Regions from separate parts of the Streptomyces sp. NPDC091649 genome, predicted to be linked through region 1. Evidence: riboswitches for the same ligand, from Rfam matches in the RefSeq annotation. Region 1 holds a riboswitch; each other region holds the start of a gene.

What was found. A riboswitch is a leader RNA that binds a small molecule or an ion and turns the genes downstream of it on or off. The one in region 1 is predicted to bind cyclic di-AMP.
Region 2: linked by a shared signal. The riboswitch ahead of ACIQMU_RS08580 (peptidoglycan DD-metalloendopeptidase family protein) and the one ahead of ACIQMU_RS11735 (M23 family metallopeptidase) in region 1 are both predicted to bind cyclic di-AMP.
Region 3: linked by a shared signal. The riboswitch ahead of ACIQMU_RS17835 (M23 family metallopeptidase) and the one ahead of ACIQMU_RS11735 (M23 family metallopeptidase) in region 1 are both predicted to bind cyclic di-AMP.

Annotation. Positions count from the first base shown of each region.
Region 1 is NZ_JBIVTR010000005.1:15,992-23,186, forward strand. Features, by position in the region: gene trmB (tRNA (guanosine(46)-N7)-methyltransferase TrmB) at 1-788, shown strand, start outside; gene ACIQMU_RS11730 (PrsW family intramembrane metalloprotease) at 862-2,412, shown strand; gene ACIQMU_RS11735 (M23 family metallopeptidase) at 2,511-3,542, opposite strand; cyclic di-AMP (ydaO/yuaA leader) riboswitch at 3,554-3,706, opposite strand; gene ACIQMU_RS11740 (PP2C family protein-serine/threonine phosphatase) at 3,990-5,207, opposite strand; tRNA gene ACIQMU_RS11745 (tRNA-Met) at 5,540-5,613, opposite strand; gene ACIQMU_RS11750 (hypothetical protein) at 5,898-6,032, opposite strand; gene ACIQMU_RS11755 (hypothetical protein) at 6,558-6,761, shown strand.
Region 2 is NZ_JBIVTR010000003.1:243,168-250,362, reverse strand. Features, by position in the region: gene ACIQMU_RS08590 (STM4011 family radical SAM protein) at 1-590, shown strand, start outside; gene ACIQMU_RS08585 (SGNH/GDSL hydrolase family protein) at 603-1,430, opposite strand; gene ACIQMU_RS08580 (peptidoglycan DD-metalloendopeptidase family protein) at 1,593-2,549, opposite strand; cyclic di-AMP (ydaO/yuaA leader) riboswitch at 2,555-2,713, opposite strand; gene ACIQMU_RS08575 (tyrosine-protein phosphatase) at 3,159-3,971, shown strand; gene ACIQMU_RS08570 (DUF6126 family protein) at 4,003-4,176, opposite strand; gene ACIQMU_RS08565 (helix-turn-helix domain-containing protein) at 4,241-4,849, opposite strand; gene ACIQMU_RS08560 (aspartate aminotransferase family protein) at 4,923-6,320, opposite strand; gene hpnH (adenosyl-hopene transferase HpnH) at 6,421-7,195, opposite strand, start outside.
Region 3 is NZ_JBIVTR010000009.1:175,435-182,629, reverse strand. Features, by position in the region: gene ACIQMU_RS17850 (DNA topoisomerase (ATP-hydrolyzing) subunit A) at 1-1,716, opposite strand, end outside; gene ACIQMU_RS17845 (pitrilysin family protein) at 1,972-3,354, shown strand; gene ACIQMU_RS17840 (pitrilysin family protein) at 3,381-4,751, shown strand; cyclic di-AMP (ydaO/yuaA leader) riboswitch at 4,963-5,130, shown strand; gene ACIQMU_RS17835 (M23 family metallopeptidase) at 5,144-5,959, shown strand; gene ACIQMU_RS17830 (GntR family transcriptional regulator) at 6,135-6,842, shown strand; gene ACIQMU_RS17825 (HPr family phosphocarrier protein) at 7,019-7,195, opposite strand, start outside.

The DNA.
Region 1 (7,195 bases):
ACGCCACGGCCGACGAAGCCGCCGCGCTGCGGGCCGCCTCCTTCGAGCGCGCGCGCCGGCTCCGCCAGGAGCCCCGCTTCCCCGGCGGCCCCGCAGCCGACCCCGCCGGCTCGCACCACGAGCGCCGGATCCGCAGCTTCCAGCCCCGCCGCAGCCGGGTCACGACCGGCCAGCAGGAGGCCCTGGAGCGCCTGTGGCCGACGTGGGGCCTGGACATCGACGGACAGCGCGTCCTGGACCTGGCCGAGATGTTCGACGGCCTGCCCGTCGTCCTGGAGATCGGCTTCGGCATGGGCGAGGCCACCGCGCAGATGGCGGCCGACGACCCGGGCACCGGCATCCTCGCGGTCGACGTCCACACCCCCGGCCAGGGCAATCTGCTGGGCCTCGCGGACAAGGCGGGCTCGACCAACGTACGAGTGGCCAACGGCGACGCGGTCATCCTGCTGCGCGAGATGCTCCCCCCGGAGTCGCTCGACGGCCTGCGCGTCTACTTCCCCGACCCGTGGCCCAAGGCCCGGCACCACAAGCGGCGCCTGATCCAGCCCGATTTCCTGGACCTGGTGGCCCCGGTGCTGAAGCCCGGCGCCGTCGTCCACTGCGCGACCGACTGGGAGCCGTACGCCGAGCAGATGCTGGAGGTGCTCACCGCGCACCCCCGCTTCGAGAACACCGCGCCCGGCGGCGGGTACGCCCCGCGCCCCGCGTTCCGGCCGCTCACCCGCTTCGAGGGGCAGGGCCTGGACAAGGGGCACGTCGTCCACGACCTGCTGTTCGCCCGCGTCTGACCCACCACGCGCAGCCGCTTCCCGGCCGGATGCGCCGTCGCCGGATGTCAGTGCTCGTCGTTAGGGTCGAGTGGTGTCCGACCCCTCCGTGCAGCCTCAGCAGGCGCGACCCGCCGTCCCGGTTCTTCACGAGCGGCGGCTCGACGAGGTCCTGGGCGCCGCGGCGGAGCGCGGCGGCGGGCGCTACCGGCCGCACCGCGTCGGCATGGTGTGGCGCAGCAAGGTGTTCCGCGCCGGAGCCGTGATCCTGACGCTGGTCCTGTGCGGGCTGGTGATCCTGGCCCTCGTCCGGGAGCAGACCGGCCCGGAGGGCTTCCTCGTCGGCCTGGGTCTGGCGGTGCTCCCTGTGCCGCTCCTGATGGCGGCGTTCCGCTGGCTCGACCGGGTCGAGCCGGGGCCCTGGCGGAATCTCCTGTTCTCCTTCGCCTGGGGCGCGTGCGCCGCCGCGCTCGTCGCGATCATCGCCAACTCGTTCGCGACGCGCTGGATAGCCACCGCGACGGCCGACCCGGCGAGCGCCGACACCCTGGGAGCGACGGTGATCGCCCCCGTGGTCGAGGAGAGCGCCAAGGCCGCGGCCGTGCTGCTGATCTTCCTGTTCCGCAGACGGGAGTTCAGCGGGGTGGTGGACGGCGTCGTCGTCGCCGGCTTCACCGCGACGGGTTTCGCGTTCACCGAGAACATCCTGTATCTGGGCAACGCCTTCGGTGAGGACCAGCAGCTCGGCAGCACCGGATTCGCCTCGGTGACGGCCGGGACCTTCTTCGTGCGGATCGTCATGTCACCGTTCGCGCACCCCCTGTTCACGGTCCTCACCGGCCTCGGCTTCGGCTTCGCGGCGATCAGCGCCCGCCGCCACCGGGCCCGCCGGATCGCCCTGCCGGTGCTGGGGCTGATCCTGGCGATGGGTCTGCACGCCCTGTGGAACGGCTCGTCGGCCTTCGGCCCGTACGGCTTCTACGCGGTGTACGGCATCGTCATGGTCCCGGCGTTCGGCCTGGTGACCTGGCTGGCGATCTGGTCGCGCCAGCGGGAGCTGCGCACCCTGGCCGCCGAGCTGCCCGTGTACGCGGCGGCCGGCTGGCTCTCCCCGGCCGAGCCGGCGGCGCTCTCCTCCATGCGGGCCCGGGGCATGGCCCGCGACCTGGCCCGCCACTGGCAGCCGGACCGGACCCGGGGCCGGGCGGCGGCTCGCGCGGTCGCGGAGTACGAGTCGTTCGCGACCTCCCTGGCGGGTCTGCGCCGCCGCGCCCGCCACGGCGCGGTCGGCGCGGACTTCGGCGCGCGCGAGCGGGAGCTGCTGCACCATCTCTGGCGGCGCCGGGAGGTCGCGGCCCCGGCCCTCGACCACGCGGCCCGCCTGTTGTCCCGTCCGGGCGCCCACCGCCACGGCCACCCCGTGCCGCCGCCGTACGGAAACGGGCGCCCGTACGGCTCCGGGCCCGCGCCCGGACAGCCGTACGGACAGCCCTTCGGGTACGGATACGGCCGGCCGTCCCCGTACTCGTCCCCGTACGACCGGGCTGCCGGTCGGGCCCCTGGCACACCGCCCGGCCCAGGCCCCTTCCCTCCGGCCCAGCCGTACGGCGAGCCGTACCGCTCCCGGACAGACCGGCAGCCCTGACGTCGGGGGGTGTGCGTCAGGGCTGCCGGGGTTTCGGGGGCGGCGGGTGCTCGCCGGAAGCCGTCCGCCCGCAGGGCGCCGGCCGGGGAGCGGAGGGCTCAGACCTTGAGGCCCTTGCTGTTCAGCCAGGCCATCGGGTCCATCGCCGAACCGCCCGCGGTGCGGACCTCCAGGTGGAGGTGGACCCCGGTCACGTTGCCGCTGTCGCCCATGCGGCCGATGGTCTGGCCGGTGGTGACCTTCTGGCCCACGGAGACCTCGATGGAGGACTGGTGGGCGTACCAGATCTCCGTGCCGTCTTCGAGCTGGAGCACCGTGCGGTAGCCGTACGAACCGGAGTAGCCGGCCGACGTGATCGTGCCGCTGTGCACGGCCTTGAGCGGCGCACCGGCCGACCCGGCGAAGTCGAGGCCGGTGTGCTGGCCGGAGGACCAGAGCGCGCCGGACTGACCGTAGGTCGAGGTGATCGTGTACGAGAAGGTGGGCAGGGAGAAGCTGGCGGCCAGCTTGGCGAGCCGCTCCTCCTCCTTCTTCTTCTTCGCAGCTTCCTCCGCCGCCTTCTTCTCGGCGGCGGCCTTGGCCTCGGCCTCGTCCTGCTGCTGCTTGGCCTCGGCGGCGGCGCTCTCGGCCGCGGCCTTCTCGGCGGCGGCCTTGGCCTCGGCGTCGGCGCTGGCCTGCTGCTGCTCGGCCTGCTGGAGGATCCGGGCGCGCAGCGCCTCGCCGGCGTCGGTGCCCTGCTTGGCCTCGGCGGTGGTGAGTCCGGCGGTGGTGAGCGGCGCGGACGCGGCGACCGGGACGGGCTCCGCGTCGTCGGACATGAGTGACCCGACGCCGGGAAGGGACTTGGCGTCGGGGAGGTTGTCCGCGATGGAATCGGGAAGAGAGATGGAGACCGGCGCCTTGTCCTGCGCGGTGGCCATGCCGCCCGCACCGACGGCCGCTATGACGCCGACCCCGAGGACGGTGGAGCTACGGGCGAGACCACGCTGCTTGGCCACGCGGTGCTTGCCGCGCACGGGCCGGATGGACTCCGCGGTGGGGTTCCATTCCTCCCAGGTGCGCTCCTCGCCGCCGAGGGTGTCGGTACCGAAGGGTGACGGGGCCTCGGGGGCAGGCTTGTTGGACGCCACGTGGGCGCACTCCTTTCCTTCCTTCTCGCCTACCGGGTTAGCTGACGGGTTCGGAGCAGGAAGGTCTCCTACGGGCCCCTCCGCCTCTCACGAGACGCAGGCGTCCGATTCACCCCATGTAGGTGGTTCCCCGGTTCCCTTGCGGAATTCGGCGCTCGCGCGCGGCGCCGTCTCTGACGACGGCTGTGACGACCGCGCTGCGTTATCGAACGTTAATAGACGCACGGGCCCGATTCCAAGCTGTTCCTGTTGATCATTAACGAACAGGGCAGGGATGTACGGGTCACAAGCGGGCGGAAACGGGCGACTTGACCGACACTCAGTCGCATGTCTTTTTCTGATGGTGTGTCAATCGTTATGCGCAGTGGTGTCCTTCGGTCACGCACCGTGTCATCGCCCGGTGCGGCCGGCCCGCGCCATGGAGCGGGGCCGTCGTCGACCGCGGTATCAGCCGGCGTCGTCGGCCCGGCCCACGATCTTCACCGTCGTCCGGCGGGCGGGCTGCCCCTCCGCGGGCCGGGCGACCGCGATCAGCGCCATGTCGTCCGTGGTCCGGCCCCCGGTGTGCAGCCGTACGTCGTCGGTCAGCGCGGACAGCAGCTCCTCCGGCCCCGGGAAGATCCTGCCGAGCAGGCGGGCCGCCGGGTCGTAGAAGACGCCGTTCGGGTCCCGGGCCTCGGACAGGCCGTCCGTGAACGCGAGGAGCGTCGCACCGGCGGGCATCGACCACTCGTCGGCCCGGTCCGGCCACACCCCCAGGTCCATCCCCAGCGGCAGGGCGGGCACCGAGGGCGCCAGCACCTCCAGCGCGCCGTCCGCGTACAGCAGGATCGGCTCGGGGTGACCGCGGTTCACGATCCGGAGCGAGGCGGAGCCGGGCGGGATCTCGGCCAGCACGGCGGTGATGAACCCCTCCATGGCGTCCAGCCCGTACCGCCGCGTCCCCTCCCGTGCCAGCGCCCGCTCCAGCCGCTGCGCGACGCCCTCCAGTGAACGCTCCTGCTCGGCCGCCTCCCGGAACGCCCCGATGATCACCGCCACCGCCTCGACCGCTCCCAGCCCCTTGCCGCGCACGTCGCCGACCACCACGCGTACGCCGTACGGAGTGTCCGCGACGGCGAACAGGTCGCCGCCCACGAACTCGTCCGCCTGCGCCGCCTCGTACCGCGCCGCCACCTGGAGCCCGCCGATCCGCTCGGCCGGGGTCGGCAGCACCGCCCGCATGGCGGTCTCCGCGATGACCCGGGCCGAGGCCAGCTGCTCGTTGCCGCGCCGTACGACCCCGTTGATCAGCACGGCCAGCGCCGAGGCGGTGAGCACCGTGAGCATCTCGATGACCGGGACGACCTGGGTGGACGTACCGTCGGAGAGCCGCATCGCGATGACGGACACCAGCGCGGCGATCCCCGTGCGGACGGTCCTGGACAGCGAGAAGAACGGCGCCGCGATCAGCGGGGCCGCGACGAAGAGCGGGACCGCGGTGAAGTTGGCCGGGGCCAGCGAGTCGAAGAGCAGCCCGCCGATGATCAGCAGGGCCGGCATCATCCGGACGAACCGTCGCGATCCCCGGCCACCGGGCGTCACGTCGTGCTCCGGGGAGCCGAACACCGCACGGCCCACGGCGTCGACGCTCCCCGCCGTGCCACTACGCCGTCTCTCGGCCATCCCCACCTGTGCACTCCTGCCCGGTCCACCCACGGCTGCGGACGGTACCGCGCCCCGCCCAGGCTTCCCGGAGCCGCGCCGAGCGGCGACTCCGCATCGGCCGAATAGGGGGAAGCGGCCGGAGCCCCGGTCTTCGTGGTCAGCCGGAGAGCCGGGTTCCGCGCAGACCGTCCGCGTGTCCGCACGAAGGCGGCGGCGCCGTCCCCGTAGCGATCGTAGTTCTTTCCGGAGCGTGGGCCGGTGGCCTGGCCGAGCGATCCCCGCACCGGACCTCCGGCACCCGGAAACGACTCGGGCCCGGCACGCTGTGCGTGCCGGGCCCGAGTCTTCAGTAGCGGGGACAGGATTTGAACCTGCGACCTCTGGGTTATGAGCCCAGCGAGCTACCGAGCTGCTCCACCCCGCGTCGGTAAACACAACTCTACGCCATCCGAGCGGCCGCTCCGACCACATTCCCGCCGCCCCCGCTCGGGCCCCCGCACGAGGCGGGCGCGGGCCGCGGCCACCGGACCGTCCTGCCGCATCACGAGGTCCGGCAGGACGCGTTCGCGGGACCGTACGCTTCCGGGGCGCGTTCCACGCCTGTCCGACCGGGCGTGCGGAAGCCCTGTCCGGCCCGAACTCGCGGACGCGGAGTCGTGCGCGACGGGCGCGGGCCCTCTGCCGGCCCACTGTGATCAGTCGGACTGCTCAACCGTGCTGTGCGGCGGCAGCGCCCCCGCGCCGCCACATCTCGTAGTGCCCACATTCCGCCGCGACCTCGGCTGCCGCCTGAGCCGCGGTGAAGAAGTCGTCGACCACCGGCGAGACGCGCGATGCCGCCACCGCGAGGCACACCTGATCGGGCGCCAGATCGGAGACGGGCACATAGGCGACGTCGGATGCGAGTAGAACACGGTCGCCGAACGGGCCAGGAACGAGATGCCCCTGCCGGCCGCGACGTGCTCGAGCGTCTCGTCCACCCCGCGCGCGCGGTGAGCATTCCCGCGGACGAACTGATGGTGCCGGGGTGCTTCGGGTTCCTCGCGAACATCGTCACGCAGAACTACCCGTCGTCCAGCCTCATCACCCGCCAGACCCTCGGCTGGGAACCTGACCGGCCCAGCCTGCTCACCGACCTGGACAACGGCCACTACTTCCCCGCCGGAGCCTCGGCCGGCGACAGCGATGTGGCGACGCTGGAGAAGTTCGTGACCCGCATGCGGTCCGGTGACCTGAGCGGGGCCCTGGAGATGGTCGACGAGGAGGCGGTCTGGCAGGAGGCCGAGACCCTGCCGTGGTCAGGCAGTGGCGAGGACCCGACGGGTTCGTCCGACTGGAAGACGCGATCAGCGCTTGGGCGGAGCGGAGATGATCGTGCGGGACTACGCCGTGGTGGAAGCAGGCGAGGTGGTGGAGCTGCGGCTCGACCTGGAATTCGTCTCCCGAGAGAGCGGGCGCCGGCTGCCGATGGAGGTGGTGGAGCACTACACGGTGCGTGAGGGCAGGATCCACGGCGCGAACGCCTTCTACAAGGACACCCAGGCGGTCAACGACCTGGTCAAGCACGGCTGACTCCCGCAACGCCCCGCACGGGTCGCGCGGAGGGTGCTCGGCGCCGAGGCGGTGCTCGCCCGAGAGCTCACGGTCGTACGGAAGCGGGCTTCAACGACGCCGACCACCTGGTGTGTTCAGCCGGCCTCGGCATCTCCGAGCGGGGTGTGCGGTATGCGGTCGTGCGGATTGCCGTCCTCACCGTGCGGTGCCGGCCACCGCGACGCGGCAGCCGTGAACCAACCGCCCAGGCGCACAAGGGTCACTGCGCTGCGGAGCCGTAGGCGGCGTCCGCACGGTCACGGAACCCTCCGCCGCTGCGCGATCACCCGGCCATCTCACCGGCTCAAGCGGTTCGACCCGGCGCCCTGAACGACGTCACTCGCTCCCGCCCATGCGCCCGAACGACGAAGTGCCCCGACCGGTCAGACCCGGTCGGGGCACTTCCGCAGGTC
Region 2 (7,195 bases), on a different contig from region 1:
ACCACCCGGGGCAGACTCCGTACGAGCGGTTCCTCGGCCGGTGCCGTGAGCTGTCAGCTCTCGGCGTCCGCTACAGCGTCGGGGTGGTGGGCTTCGACGCGCATCTGGAGGAGGCGCGTCGGCTGCGGTCGGCGCTGCCGCGGGACATCTATCTCTGGGTGAACGCGGCGGAGGGGCACACCTACACCGACGACGAGGCGGCGCGGTGGACGGAGCTGGACCCGCTGTTCCCCTACAGCCGTGATCCGCACCTTTCGGCGGGGCTGCCGTGCCGGACGGGCGAGTCGGTGATCTCGGTGGACGGCGACGGCACGGTGCGGCGCTGTCACTTCGTCAAGGCGGAGCTGGGCAATCTCTACGACGGCAGCTACCGCCGGGCGCTCGGCCCGCGGGCCTGCCCGCTCGCCGTGTGCGACTGCCACATCGGTTACGTGCATCTGGAGACGCTGCCGTTGTACGACGTGTTCGCCGGCGGTGTCCTGGAGCGGATACCGGCCGGTTCCGGTGCGGCCGGTTCCGGAGCGCACGCGCCGGACGGGCTCGTGGTGCCGGGCCCGTCCCGGCGTGCGCTTCCCCTCCTGGAGTCCTGACCGCTGCGGCCGCTACAGCGGCAGCAGGTCGGGGCGCTTGGCCTCGACGTGGTCGCCGGAGGACTCTCCGCGCAGCCGTCGTCCGATCCACGGCACCAGGTAGTCGCGGGCCCACTGGATGTTGTCGCGCCGTGCGTCGATCGGCCGGCGCTGAGCCTGCGGCGGCCAGGGCTGGTCGGGGTCGGCGGGCACGTCGTGGCCGAGGACCTGGGCGGCGCGCAGCGCGACGCGGGTGTGGCCCTCCGGTGAGAGGTGCAGCCGGTCGCTGTCCCACGCGCGCCGGTCCTGGACGGAGCGGAGCGACCACAGGTCGAGCACGGGGCAGTGGTAGCGGTCGGCGATGGCCCGCAGATGGACGTTGTACGTGGCGATCTTGCCGCGCATGTGGCGCAGCACCGGGACGCCCCGGGTGTCGAAGCCGGTGGTGACCATGACCGTGCCGACGGAGTTGCTCAGGTCGGCGACCGCCCGCTCGAAGCGCTCGGCGAGATCGTCCGGATCGGTGCCGGGCCGGATGATGTCGTTGCCGCCCGCACAGAAGCTGACCAGGTCGGGGGCCAGTTCCTTGGCGCGTGGGATCTGCTCCTCGACGATCTGGTCGAGGAGTCGTCCTCGTACGGCGAGATTGGCGTAGCGGAAGTCCCCGTGCGGGGAGTCCTCGGGGTCGGCCGCCGCGTCGGGGGCCGGGAGCCGGTCGGCGAGGAGGACCGCGAAGCGGTCCGCCCAGCCGACGAAGGTCCCGTCGGGGCCCGGGTCGCCGACGCCCTCGGTGAAACTGTCGCCAATCGCCGCGTACGACCCGATGATGTGCTGCTGGTTGTTTCTCGAATCGTCTGCCACAAGCACGTATCATGCATCGTCCGATGTGACCTACGCGACCGTAATACAGGGTTGACGGGTGGTGAGATAGACCACCCGGTCAGTTTTTGGTAAAGCCGGAATAAAGAGAGGGCGGTGCGCCCTCGCGCACCGCCCCTCGGGTACTTCTCGCTGCCGCTCGGCTCAGACGGAGACGCCGTGCTGACGCAGGTACGCGATCGGGTCGACGTCCGAGCCGTAGCCCGGACCGGTGCGGACCTCGAAGTGCAGGTGCGGGCCGGTGGAGTTGCCGGTGGAGCCGGAGAGGCCGATCTGCTGGCCGCCGGTGACGGTCTGGCCGACGGAGACGTTGAGCGAGGACTGGTGGGCGTACTGGGAGTACATGCCGTCCTCGTGCTGGATGACGACCTCGTTGCCGTACGAACCGCTCCAGCCGGCCGAGACCACGGTGCCCGGTCCGATGGAGAGGACGGGGGTGCCGGAGGCGGCCCGGAAGTCCGAGCCGGTGTGGTAGCCGCTGGACCAGCTGGCGCCGGAAGCGCGGTACTGGGTGGTGACGTTGGCACTGGCCAGCGGGGCCGACCAGCCGGAGCCGGTGGCTTCGGAGGAGCCGGCCGGAGCCGGGTCGCCGGAGCCCTCGGAGTCGTCGGCGGAGACGGTGTCCGCCTTCGGGGCCTTCTTCGGGGCGGCCTTCGGGGCCGGTTCGACCTTCTTCGGGGCGGCCTCGGGAGCCGCGGACTTCTCGGCCGGGGCGGAGCCCTTGGCGCCGAGGGTCAGCTTCATCCCCGGGTGGATCAGGCTGGGGTTCTCGCCGACGGTCGAGCGGTTGTCCTCGTACAGCTTCTCCCATCCGCCCTTGAGCCGGTGCTCCGCCGCGATCTTCGAGAGGTAGTCGCCGGAGACGACGGAGTACGTCTTCGGAGCGGCCTTCGACGTGGCGGGAGCGGTCGCCGGTGCGGTGTGCGCGGCGACGACCGAGGCGGCGGCGGGCTTCGAGGCCGGAGCGGCCTGGTCCGCGGCGTTCGCCGCGGTGGCGCCGATCAACGGGAGGGCGAGTACGGCCCCGCCGGCCCCGGCGGCGAGGACGCCGCGGGAGATCGGGCCGGACTTCGGACGGCGGTGCTTACCCTGTGCGGGCATGGGGAAGTTCCTCTCCGGCGCCTGCGAGGTGAGCTGTCGGGTTCGGGCTGGAGATGCCCGGTCGCGTTGCGGCGACTTCACCCCGAGCCGGTCCGGATCTCTCCGGATCGGCGGCTTACCTGGTTCCCCCGCTCCTGCCACGCGTGAGTGGGTTGGGTACGAATTCCGGGCGGCGGCAGGATTAGGCGGTCCGTCCGGATTGACGGTGACCGTAAACCGGTCAGGACGAGTGGAACAAGCCATCGGTTGCCCACCGGAATCATCGATTCGATATCGCTCCGGATTTCCGGTCACACTCCGTGGATTGCGGATCTTGGGTTTCCGTACGGACAACGGGAATCCCCCGGCGCGGCCTCGCCACGGTCCGTCACGGATATGATCCCGCTCACCTCGCGAATCCCATCTCACCCATTAGCGGGGCATGTTCTGCGAAATACACCAATACGGACACGCCGTGAGCGCCACCCCTGACGCCCGGTCAGCCCGGCCTCCCGGTTCCCCGTGCTGGCGTGCGTGACCGTGATGATTTTCTGTCGAATCGATGTCGTATCGTCACGGGAGCGCCCTCGCCGGCGAGCCGCGCCGGCGCCAGAGACCCCAGGAGCCCCCGTGACGCAGCAGGTGCCGCAGGTCCCGCCGACAGAGACCGTGCTGACCGGAGTCCGCAACTTCCGCGACGTGGGCGGGCTGCCCACGACGGACGGGCGGCGCACCGCCTTCGGGCGGCTCTACCGCAGCGGCCATCTGGCGCACGCCACCGCCGAGGACGCGGCGTTCCTCGCCGGGCTCGGGCTGCACACGGTCTTCGACTTCCGCAATTCCGCCGATCACCTGCTCGACGGGTACGACATCGAACTCGACGGCGTCCGGAATGTCAGCATTCCCCTCACGGACCCGGCCGACGGCGCGGAGTTCTGGCGGCTGGTGCGCGACGGGAGCATCGAACAGCTGCGCTCCATCCTGGCGGGCGACCAGGGCAGCGAGCGGATGATCCGCATGTACCGCTCGACGATCCTGGACCGCACCGCCGAGCACAGCCGGGTGCTGCACGCGCTGGCCGATGACAGCGTCCCGGCCCTGATGCACTGCGCCGCCGGCAAGGACCGGGCCGGCCTCTCGATCGCGGTCACCCTCCTGGCGGTCGGCGTCGAGCCGGAGGCGATCGAGGAGGACTACCTCAAGTCCAACGACCTCCACCGCCGGTACAAGGTCAAGCGCGCCGACACCTCGGAGGCGGGAATGTCCTCCGAGGTGATGGAGCTGCTGAACCCGCTGTTCGGAGCGGAGTCCGCCTATCTCGCGGCGGCGTTCGCGGCCATCGAGGAGAACTGGGGAACGACCGACCGCTATCTGGCCGAGGGGCTGAAGGTGTCCCCCGAGACCCGGCAGCGGCTGCGCGAACGCCTGCTCGACCAGGGCTGACCCGGTCGGCGGTCCGCCCGGAGGGGTTCGGTCACTTGCTCCCGGCCACCACGAAGAGCAGGTAGAGGAAGCCCGCGATGATGTGGCCCGCCACGAGATACGCGAAGAGCCGGATGATGACGCCGCGCGGCATCCGCTTCTCCTGCGGGTCCTCGTTCGCGCGGCGGCCGGGGCCCAGCGGGTCATAGTGTTCGGAATCGGACATGACGGTCCTCTCTGTCGGCCTCACGGCCGGTGGAGCGAAGGATGGAGTCGGCGGGGACGGCCGGTCAGCGCGCGTGGAGGGCGTTGCCGAGGCACAGCTCGGCGGCGGGACTCTGCAGCAGGGAGTGGACGAAGAGCAGCTCCGCGCCACAGCGGTCGACGGCCGCGATCCGGTGCGGGGTGAGCGAGTCGAAGTGGGCGCTGTCGCCGGGTTCGAGGTCGTGGACGGTGTCGCCGAGCGCGATCCGCAGCCGCCCCTCCAGGACGTACAGCCACTCCTCGCCGGGGTGGACCCGGACCAGGTCGCCCTGGGCCCCGTAGGGAACACGCACCCGCAGCGCCTGCATCGCGCGGCCGGATCCGCCGGCCTGCCGGTACATCCAGCCGTCGGCCTCGGTCCCCTCGAAACCGCCGCCGCGGACGATCGCGTCCCGTTCGGGCGGCTGCTCGCCGAGCAGCTCGGAGACCGTCGTACCGTAGATCCGGGCGAGCCCCAGCAGCATCGGCAGCGAGGGCTGCCTGCGGCCGGTCTCCAGGCGCGAGAGATGGGCCGGGGAGAGCCCCGCCCGGCGCGCGGCGGTCTCCAGCGTGAGACTGCGGTCACGGCGCAGGTCGCGCAGGCGGGGTGCGACGCCGGGGAGCTCGTCCGGCACCCCTTCGTCCGGAGGCTTCATGCCTCCATTGGGCCAGGATCTTTCCTCTGAGGCAAATAAATTGCCTCAGAGGCAAAGTCCCGTCCAGGGCCGGTCAGCGGTTGGCGACGGCCTGCTTGACCAGCGTCCGGCCGAAGTCCCACATCAGTCCGCCGCCGCTGTGCGCGTCGTCCATGACGGCGGTGAACGCCGCCACGAAGCGCTCCACCTCGGCGTCCCCGATGATCAGCGGCGGGATCAGCTTGATCACTTCCAGATGGTCGCCGGACACCTGGGTCAGGATTCGGTGCTTCTGAAGCAGCGGCACGACGACCATCTGCGCGAAGAGCCCCTTGCGGGCCGCCTGGAGCATGGTCCAGCGGCTGCGGAGGCGCAGCGAGGAGGGCCGGCCGAACTCGATGCCGATCATCAGTCCGCGCCCCCGGACCTCGTGCAGCAGCTCGTAGCGGTCGACCAGGGCGGCCAGCCGCTCGCGCAGCAGGTCACCGGTGCGCCGGGCGTTCGCGACGGTCTCCTCGTCCTCCATCACCGTCAGGACGGCGAGACCGGCCGCCATCGCCTGGGCGTTGGAGCCGAAGCTCGCGGAGTGGACGAGGACCCGGTCCATCGAGGAGTAGACCTTGCGGAAGATCCAGTCCTTGCCGAGGGTCGCGCCGACGGGCACATAGCCGCCGGAGAGCGCCTTGGCGACGCACACCAGATCGGGCTCCACGCCCTCCTCGTGCTGGTAGGCGTAGAAGCCCCCGGTCCGGCCCAGACCGGTCTGCACCTCGTCGGCGATCAGGAGCGCCTTGTGCCGGTGCAGCAGCTCCTGGGCCTGCCGCAGGTAGCCGGGCGGTGCGGCGTGCACTCCCTTGCCCTGGATCGGCTCGACGACCAGGGCCGCGACATCGCCCCGCTTCAGCTCGCGGCGCAGCGCGTCCAGGTCGCCGAGCGGGACCGCCGTGTCCGGCAGCAGCGGGGCGAAGCCGTCACGGAAGCCACTCTCCCCGTTGACCGACAGGGACCCCGTGGTCAGGCCGTGGAAGGCGTGGTCGCAGTAGAGAATCCGGGGCTTGCCGGTGGCGTAGCGGGCGAATTTCAGCGCCGTCTCGACCGCTTCCGTGCCGCTGTTCCCGAAGAAGACCCGGTCCAGGTGCGGGCTGTGGGCGAGGAGTTTCTCGGCGAGCAGCCCGGGCAGCGGCTGGCAGTCGAAGCGGGTGAGGTCGGCGAGCTGGGCGTCCAGGACGTCGTGCAGGGCCCGGCGGACGACGGGGTGGTGCCGGCCCAGGCCCATGACGCCGAACCCGGCGAGCATGTCGAGGTAGTCGTCGCCCTCAGCGTCCCAGAAGTACGCGCCCTCGGCCCGCTCGTAGACCTTGTCGAAGCCGAGGGTGTGCAGCATCCGCGGCAGCTGGTGGTTGAGGTGGCGCGCGTGCAGGTCGTACCGCTCGGCCCCGCGCTCGGCGAGGAGCCGCGCCAGGTCGAAGCCCTTGGATCCGCCGTCCGTCATCGCCCGCTCGTCTCCTTCGGGATGTGTTGCCGCCAAGGGGTCCGGCCGCCCCGGGAGACCCGTGGCGGCCGGCCGCGCTGTGGACCCGTCGGTCACCGCCTCACCGGTTGCCGCTGATGGTCTCCCGCGCCGCGCGCAGGGACTCCTTGAGGGACCCCATGGTGGCCAGCACCGCCGTGGGCTCGTAACCGCAGTGCGCCATGCAGTTGGCGCAGCGCGGGTCCTTGCCGCGGCCGTACTTCTCCCAGTCGGTCTCCTCGATGAGCTGACGGTACGTCGGCACGTAGCCGTCGCTCATCAGGTAGCAGGGGCGCTGCCAGCCGAACAGCGAGTAGTTCGGGATCGCCCACGCGGTGCACGGGAAGTCCGCCTTGCCCTCCAGGAAGTCCAGGAAGAGCGGCGAGTGGTTGAGCCGCCAGCGGCCCCGGTTGCCGCCCGCGAACGCCTTCTTGAACAGCTCCCGGGTCTGCTCGACACCGAGGAAGTGCTCCTGGTCGGGGGCCTTCTCGTACGCGTAGGCGGGAGAGATCATCATCTCGTCGACGTGCAGGTCGTCGTTGAGGTAGTCGAGGACCTCGATGATGGTCTGGGGGGTGTCGGTGTTGAAGAAGGTGGAGTTGGTGGTGACGCGGAAGCCGCGCCGCTTGGCCTCCTTCATCGCGGCGACGGCCTCGTCGAAGACGCCTTCCTTGGCGACCGACTCGTCGTGCCGCTCGCGCAGTCCGTCGATGTGCACGGCGAAGGCGAAGTACGGGGAGGGGGTGAACTTTTCGAGCTTCTTGCGCATCAGCATCGCGTTGGTGCAGAGGAAGACGTATTTCTTCTTCGCGACGAGCTGACGCACGATCTCGTCGATCTGCGGGTGCATCAGCGGT
Region 3 (7,195 bases), on a different contig from region 1:
CCGCCCCGTTGAGGTCACCGCACCGACATCGCCGCGCGCCGTCGCCGCCACCGCGGAGACGATCACGTCGTGCTTGGTCCGCCGGGCGTCCTCGGAGATCTCGACCGGCTCCGCGTTCGCCGTGCGGGCCAGCAGGCCCGTCGAGGAGAGCAGCACCCGGCACGGGTCGTCCGCCACCTCCAGCGGCACGGACGCGATCTGGGAACCGGCCGACTCCAGCAGCACCGTGCGCCGGTCCGTGCCGAACTTCTTCGCCACGGCGGCCAGCTCCGAGGAGACCAGCTTGCGCAGCTCCGCGTCCGACTCCAGGATCGCCGTCAGCGCGTCGATCTCGCCGGTGAGCTTGTCCCGCTCGCTCTCCAGCTCGATCCGGTCGAAACGGGTGAGCCGGCGCAGCGGGGTGTCCAGGATGTACTGGGTTTGGATCTCGCTGAGCGAGAAGTGCGCCATCAGGCGCTCCTTCGCCTGCGCGGAGTTGTCGCTGTCCCGGATGATCCGGATGACCTCGTCGATGTCGAGCAGGGCGACGATCAGGCCCTCGACCAGGTGCAGCCGGTCGCGGCGCTTGGTGCGGCGGAACTCGCTGCGCCGGCGCACCACCTCGAAGCGGTGGTCGAGATAGACCTCCAGCAGCTCCTTGAGGCCCAGGGTGAGCGGCTGGCCGTCGACCAGCGCCACGTTGTTGATGCCGAAGGACTCCTCCATCGGCGTCAGCTTGTAGAGCTGCTCCAGCACCGCTTCCGGTACGAAGCCGTTCTTCACCTCGATGACCAGCCGCAGCCCGTGCGTCCGGTCGGTGAGGTCCTTGACGTCGGCGATGCCCTGGAGCTTCTTCGCCGAGACCAGGTCCTTGATCTTGGCGATCACCTTCTCCGGGCCGACGGTGAAGGGAAGTTCGGTGACGACGAGGCCCTTGCGGCGGGGCGTCACGTTCTCCACGGCGACGGTGGCGCGGATCTTGAACGTGCCGCGGCCTGCCGTGTACGCGTCCTTGATGCCGGTGAGCCCGACGATGCGGCCGCCGGTGGGCAGGTCGGGCCCCGGGACGAACCGCATCAGCGTCTCGACGTCGGCGCCGGGGTGCTTGATGAGGTGCCGGGCGGCGGCGATGACCTCGCCGAGGTTGTGCGGGGGCATGTTGGTGGCCATGCCGACGGCGATCCCTGACACGCCGTTGACCAGGAGGTTGGGGTAGGCGGCGGGGAGGACGACCGGCTCGCGCTCCTGACCGTCGTAGTTCGACTGGAAGTCGACGGTGTCCTCGTCGATCGCCTCGGTCATCAGCGACGTGGCGTCGGCCATCCGGCACTCGGTGTACCGCATGGCGGCCGGCGGGTCGTCGTTGCCGAGGGAACCGAAGTTGCCGTGGCCGTCGACCAGGGGCAGCCGCATCGAGAACGGCTGCGCCATGCGCACGAGGGCGTCGTAGATCGAGGCGTCGCCGTGCGGATGCAGCTTGCCCATCACCTCGCCGACGACACGGGCGCACTTCACATAGCCCCGGTCGGGGCGCAGCCCCATCTCGTTCATCTGGGACACGATGCGGCGGTGCACCGGCTTCATGCCGTCGCGGGCGTCGGGCAGGGCCCTGGAGTAGATCACCGAGTACGCGTACTCGAGGAAGGAGCCCTGCATTTCGTCGACGACGTCGATGTCGAGGATCTTCTCCTCGAAGTCGTCCGGCGGCGGCGGGGTCTTCGTGCTACGGCGGGCCATCGCGGCTGCGACTCCTTCACAGATTCTGTTCGGACAACCTGAGCTTGTTCGGTACGACACGAGCTACTGACGCGGTCCATTGTGGACCGCCGGACTGACAACGCCGACCTCGACCCGTCCGAAGCGGGCCGAGGGGGCGCCCGCGACACCATCGACGGAAACATCCACCGAACGGGAACTTCGCCAGGTGCCGGTGCGCTTGCTTAGAGTGGCAGGTCTGGCAGGAAGTCCAGTATCGCGATCGAAGGGACGTACATGCCCATGGGTCACACGGCCACCGCACAGGCCGGCTCCGGCGGCTTGACAGCGACCGAGCACCGCCTGGCCAACGGCCTGCGTGTGGTGCTCTCCGAGGACCATCTGACCCCGGTCGCCGCGGTCTGCCTCTGGTACGACGTCGGCTCGCGCCACGAGGTCAAGGGGCGCACCGGCCTGGCTCACCTCTTCGAGCACCTGATGTTCCAGGGCTCGGGGCAGGTCAAGGGGAACGGTCACTTCGAGCTCGTCCAGGGAGCCGGCGGCTCGCTCAACGGGACGACCAGTTTCGAGCGGACCAACTACTTCGAGACCATGCCCACCCATCAGGTGGAGCTGGCTCTCTGGCTCGAAGCCGACCGTATGGGCTCCCTCCTCGCCGCGCTCGACGAGGAGTCCATGGAGAACCAGCGCGACGTCGTCAAGAACGAGCGGCGTCAGCGTTACGACAACGTGCCCTACGGCACCGCGTTCGAGAAGCTGACCGCCCTCTCCTACCCCGAGGGGCACCCCTACCACCACACCCCGATCGGCTCCATGGCCGACCTGGACGCGGCCACGCTGGAGGACGCCCGCGCGTTCTTCCGTACGTACTACGCGCCCAACAACGCGGTGATCTCGGTGGTCGGCGACATCGATCCCGAGCAGACCCTCGCCTGGATCGAGAAGTACTTCGGCTCCATTCCCGCGCACGACGGCAAGCAGCCGCCGCGCGACGGGACGCTGCCGGAGATCATCGGCGAGCAGCTGCGCGAAGTGGTCCACGAGGAGGTCCCGGCGCGCGCCCTGATGGCCGCCTACCGGCTGCCCCACGACGGCACCCGCGCCTGTGACGCCGCCGATCTGGCGCTCACCGTGCTCGGCGGCGGTGAGTCCTCCCGGCTGCACAACCGCCTGGTCCGCCGCGACCGTACGGCGGTGGCCGCCGGGTTCGGGCTGCTGCGGCTCGCCGGGGCTCCGTCGCTGGGCTGGCTGGACGTGAAGACGTCCGGCGGGGTCGAGGTGGAGCAGATCGAGGCCGCGGTCGACGAGGAGCTGGCCCGGTTCGCCGCCGAGGGACCGACCCCCGAGGAAATGGAGCGGGCCCAGGCGCAGTTGGAGCGCGAGTGGCTGGACCGGCTCGGCACGGTCGCGGGCCGTGCCGACGAACTGTGCCGCTACGCGGTGCTGTTCGGCGACCCGCAGCTCGCCCTGAGCGCCGTGGGCCGCGTCCTGGACGTCACCGCGGAGGAGGTGCGCGCGGCGGCCGAGGCCGCCCTGCGCCCCGACAACCGGGCGGTGCTGGTGTACGAGCCCATCGAGCCGGCCGACGAGGCCGACGAGTCCGATGAGGGCACGGCGGGCGCCGAGGGCACCGCCGCGCACGAGGGGGCGGACAAGTGAGCGACGCCGCCGTGACTGGAGTAGCCATGGAGTACCACCCGCAGCCCACGCCCGGCTCGGCCCGTCCCTGGGCCTTCCCGGCGCCCGAGCGCGGCGCCCTGCCCAACGGACTGACCGTGCTGCGCTGCCACCGCCCCGGCCAGCAGGTCGTCGCGGTGGAGATCTTCCTGGACGCGCCGCTGGAGGCCGAGCCCGAGGGCCTGGACGGCGTGGCCACGATCATGTCGCGGGCGCTTTCCGAGGGCACCGACAAGCACAGCGCCGAGGAGTTCGCCGCCGAGCTGGAGCGTTGCGGCGCCACGCTCGACGCGCACGCCGACCACCCCGGTGTCCGGGTCTCCCTGGAGGTCCCGGCCTCCCGGCTGGCCAAGGCGCTGGGCCTGGTCGCCGAGGCGCTGCGGGCCCCGGCCTTCGACGGGAGCGAGATCGAGCGCCTCGTCGGCAACCGCCTCGACGAGATCCCGCACGAGCAGGCCAACCCCTCCCGGCGCGCCGCCAAGCAGCTCTCCAAGGAGCTGTTCCCGGCCACCGCCCGGATGTCCCGCCCGCGCCTGGGCACCGAGGAGACGGTCCGGCGGATCGACGCGGCCGCCGTGCGCGCCTTCTTCGACGCCCATGTCCGTCCGTCCACCGCGACGGCCGTGATCGTCGGCGACCTGACCGGCATCGACCTGGACGCCCTGCTGGCGGAGACCCTCGGCGACTGGTCGGGCGACGCGGGCCGGGCCCGGCCGGTGCCGCCCATCACCGCGGACGACACCGGCCGCGTGGTCATCGTGGACCGGCCCGGCGCGGTCCAGACCCAGCTGCTGATCGGCCGGATCGGCGCGGACCGGCACGAGCGCGTGTGGCCCGCCCAGGTGCTCGGCACGTACTGCCTGGGAGGCACGCTCACCTCCCGGCTGGACCGGGTGCTGCGCGAGGAGAAGGGTTACACCTACGGGGTGCGGGCCTTCGCCCAGGTGCTGCGCTCCAGCGGTCCCGACTCGGGCGGCGCGGCCATGCTCGCGATCAGCGGATCGGTGGACACGGAGTCCACCGGACCGGCGCTGGACGACCTCTGGAAGGTCCTGCGGACACTGGCCGCCGAGGGGCTGACCGACGCCGAACGCGAGACGGCCGTGCAGAACCTGGTGGGCGTCGCCCCGCTGAAGTTCGAGACCGCCGCCTCCGTCGCGAGCACGCTGGCCGATCAGGTCGAGCAGCACCTCCCCGACGACTACCAGGCCCACCTGTACGCCCGGCTCGCCGAGACGGGCACCGTGGAGGCGACGGCCGCGGTGGTCAGCGCCTTCCCGGTCGACCGGCTGGTCACGGTTCTCGTGGGCGACGCCGCGCAGATCGAGGAGCCCGTGCGGGCGCTCGGCATCGGAGAGGTGTCCGTCGTCACCGGCTGACACACCACCACGAACAGGACCCCGACGAGCGAAGTTTCGTCGGGGTTCTGACATTTTGGGAGATTCGTCGACTTCGCACCTTTTGGGGGAGAGGTTCCCTGTCTGCCCTGTGGGATGTGCGACAAACCCCCTGACCCGTTTGGTGCTGGGAAGTCCACCCGCCTAGCGTCGGCCCGGCTGTCCGTCACCCGTATGCCGCAGCCGCGGCCCCGGGCAGTCATCGCCGAGTCCCCGTCAGGCGCGAGCCTGGGGAGCCGGGGACCCACGCAGTCCCTGGGGTGAATCGGAGGCCCGTGCCGCGAGACCGGCGCGGGGATCCGTAGGAGACCTTCCTGCTCCGAACCCGTCAGCTAACCCGGTAGGCGAGAAGGAAGGAAAGGATCAGCCCCTCCATGGCGTTCACCCGTGCCACCGGGAAGCACCGTGCCCCGAGCCGCCTCACGCGCCGGAGCGCCCAGGCCGCCGGCATCGCGGCCCTGGCCACCACCGGAGTCATCGGCTCGCTTGCCTCCCCGGCCCTCGCCGCGGACACCGAGGCCGCCCGGGTCGCCGACACCGGCCTCACCCAGGCCGTCGCCCTCGACGCCACCCTCGCCGACCAGATCGACGCACAGGCCCAGGCCCAGAAGCGGCAGGCCGACGCGATCGCCGAGGCGAAGGCCGAGGCCGCGGCGGAGGCCCGCGCGAAGGCCGCCAAGGCCAAGGCGAAGGCGGAGGCCCAGCGCAAGGCCGAGGCCCGCGCCAAGGAGGTCCGCGAGGAGAAGGCCCGGGCGGCCCGCGCCGCCGAGCGCGCCCGGCTGAACGCCTTCCACCTCCCGGTCGCCGGCTCCCACGTCACCACCGGCTACAGGACCGGCGGTTCGCTCTGGTCCTCCGGCAGCCACTCCGGCGTGGACTTCATGGCCTCCTCGGGCAGCTCCGTCGTCGCGGTCGGCGCCGGCACGGTCGTCGAGGCCGGCTGGGGCGGCGCGTACGGCAACAACATCGTGCTCCGGATGGCGGACGGCACGTACACCCAGTACGGCCACCTCTCCTCGATCGGCGTCTCCGTCGGCCAGAGCGTCTCCTCCGGCCAGCGGATCGGCCTCTCCGGGTCCACCGGCAACTCCACCGGCCCGCACCTGCACTTCGAGGCCCGCACCACCCCCGACTACGGCTCCGACATGGACCCCGTCGGCTATCTGCGCTCCCACGGTCTGAACGTCTGACCCGCCCCGCGCGACTCCGCCCGAAGGCCCCGGTGACCGCCGGGGCCTTCGGCAATTCGGGGGCCGGAGATATCCATGGATTCCGGCCTGCCATCGGAAATTCCCGCTGATTGCAATAGAGTCACGGAACATACGTCGGGCCGCGTTTCGCGGAGATCAAGGCGGAGGTTCGGACATGCGCATTCCCGCGCACTCGGTATGCACGGCAATCCGTGACGACATCGTCTCCGGTATCCACGAGCGCGGCGGCCGCCTGACCGAGGAGCTGCTGGCCCGCCGTTACGGAGTCTCCCGCGTCCCGGTCCGCGAGGCCCTGCGCACGCTGGAGTCCGAGGGCTTCGTGGTCACCCGCAGACACGCCGGCGCCTGTGTCGCCGAGCCCACCGTCCACGAAGCCGCCGACCTCCTGGAGATGCGGATGCTCCTGGAACCGCTGGCCGCCGCACGCGCCGCCCAGCGCCGCACGGAAGCCCACCTCAAGGTGCTCCGGGGCCTGGTCAGGCTGGGGCGGGAGCGGGCCCGCCGGCACGACGGCGAGGATCTGCGCCCGCTGGGCGGCTGGTTCCACGAGACCCTCGCCCAGGCCAGCGGCAGTCCCGGACTCATCGCACTGCTCACCCAGCTCCGGTACAAGATCGCCTGGATGTACGCGGTCGAACCGCCGGCCCGCCCGGCCGACGCCTGGGCCGAGCGCGGCGCGATCCTGGACGCCGTGGCGCGCGGCGACGCGGAGCGGGCGAGGGCGCTGACCGCCCAGCACGCGGAACGCGCCACCGCGGCCCTCCGGCTGCGCTGCCCGGGCCCGCCGGGCCGGCGGACCGCGCCCGCTCCCCGCGTGAGCGCTTCGCAACATGCCGTAAACACCGCGGGTGCCCGCCATTAACACGAGAGCCGTACAAAGAGAGAGGTAATCGCGGGGCGCTATTCGTGCTGCCACCGCATTATCGGAGCGTCGCTCCTCTCGGTCAGGTGCTCCTTTCGGAAAGCGAAAGAGCCGTGATCCCCAGAGGGTCACGGCTCTCGCACTCGCTGAATCCGGCCGGGCCGGATTCGCGTGGATCAAACGGTCTCGGGGAGCTCTTCCAGGCCCTCGGCGACCAGCTTCGCCAGCCGGTCCAGAGCGGCCTCGGCGTCGTCCGCGTCGGACGCGAGCACGATCTCCTCGCCGCCCTGCGCGCCCAGACCGAGCACGGCGAGCATGGAGGCGGCGTTCACCGGGTTGCCGTCGGCCTTGGC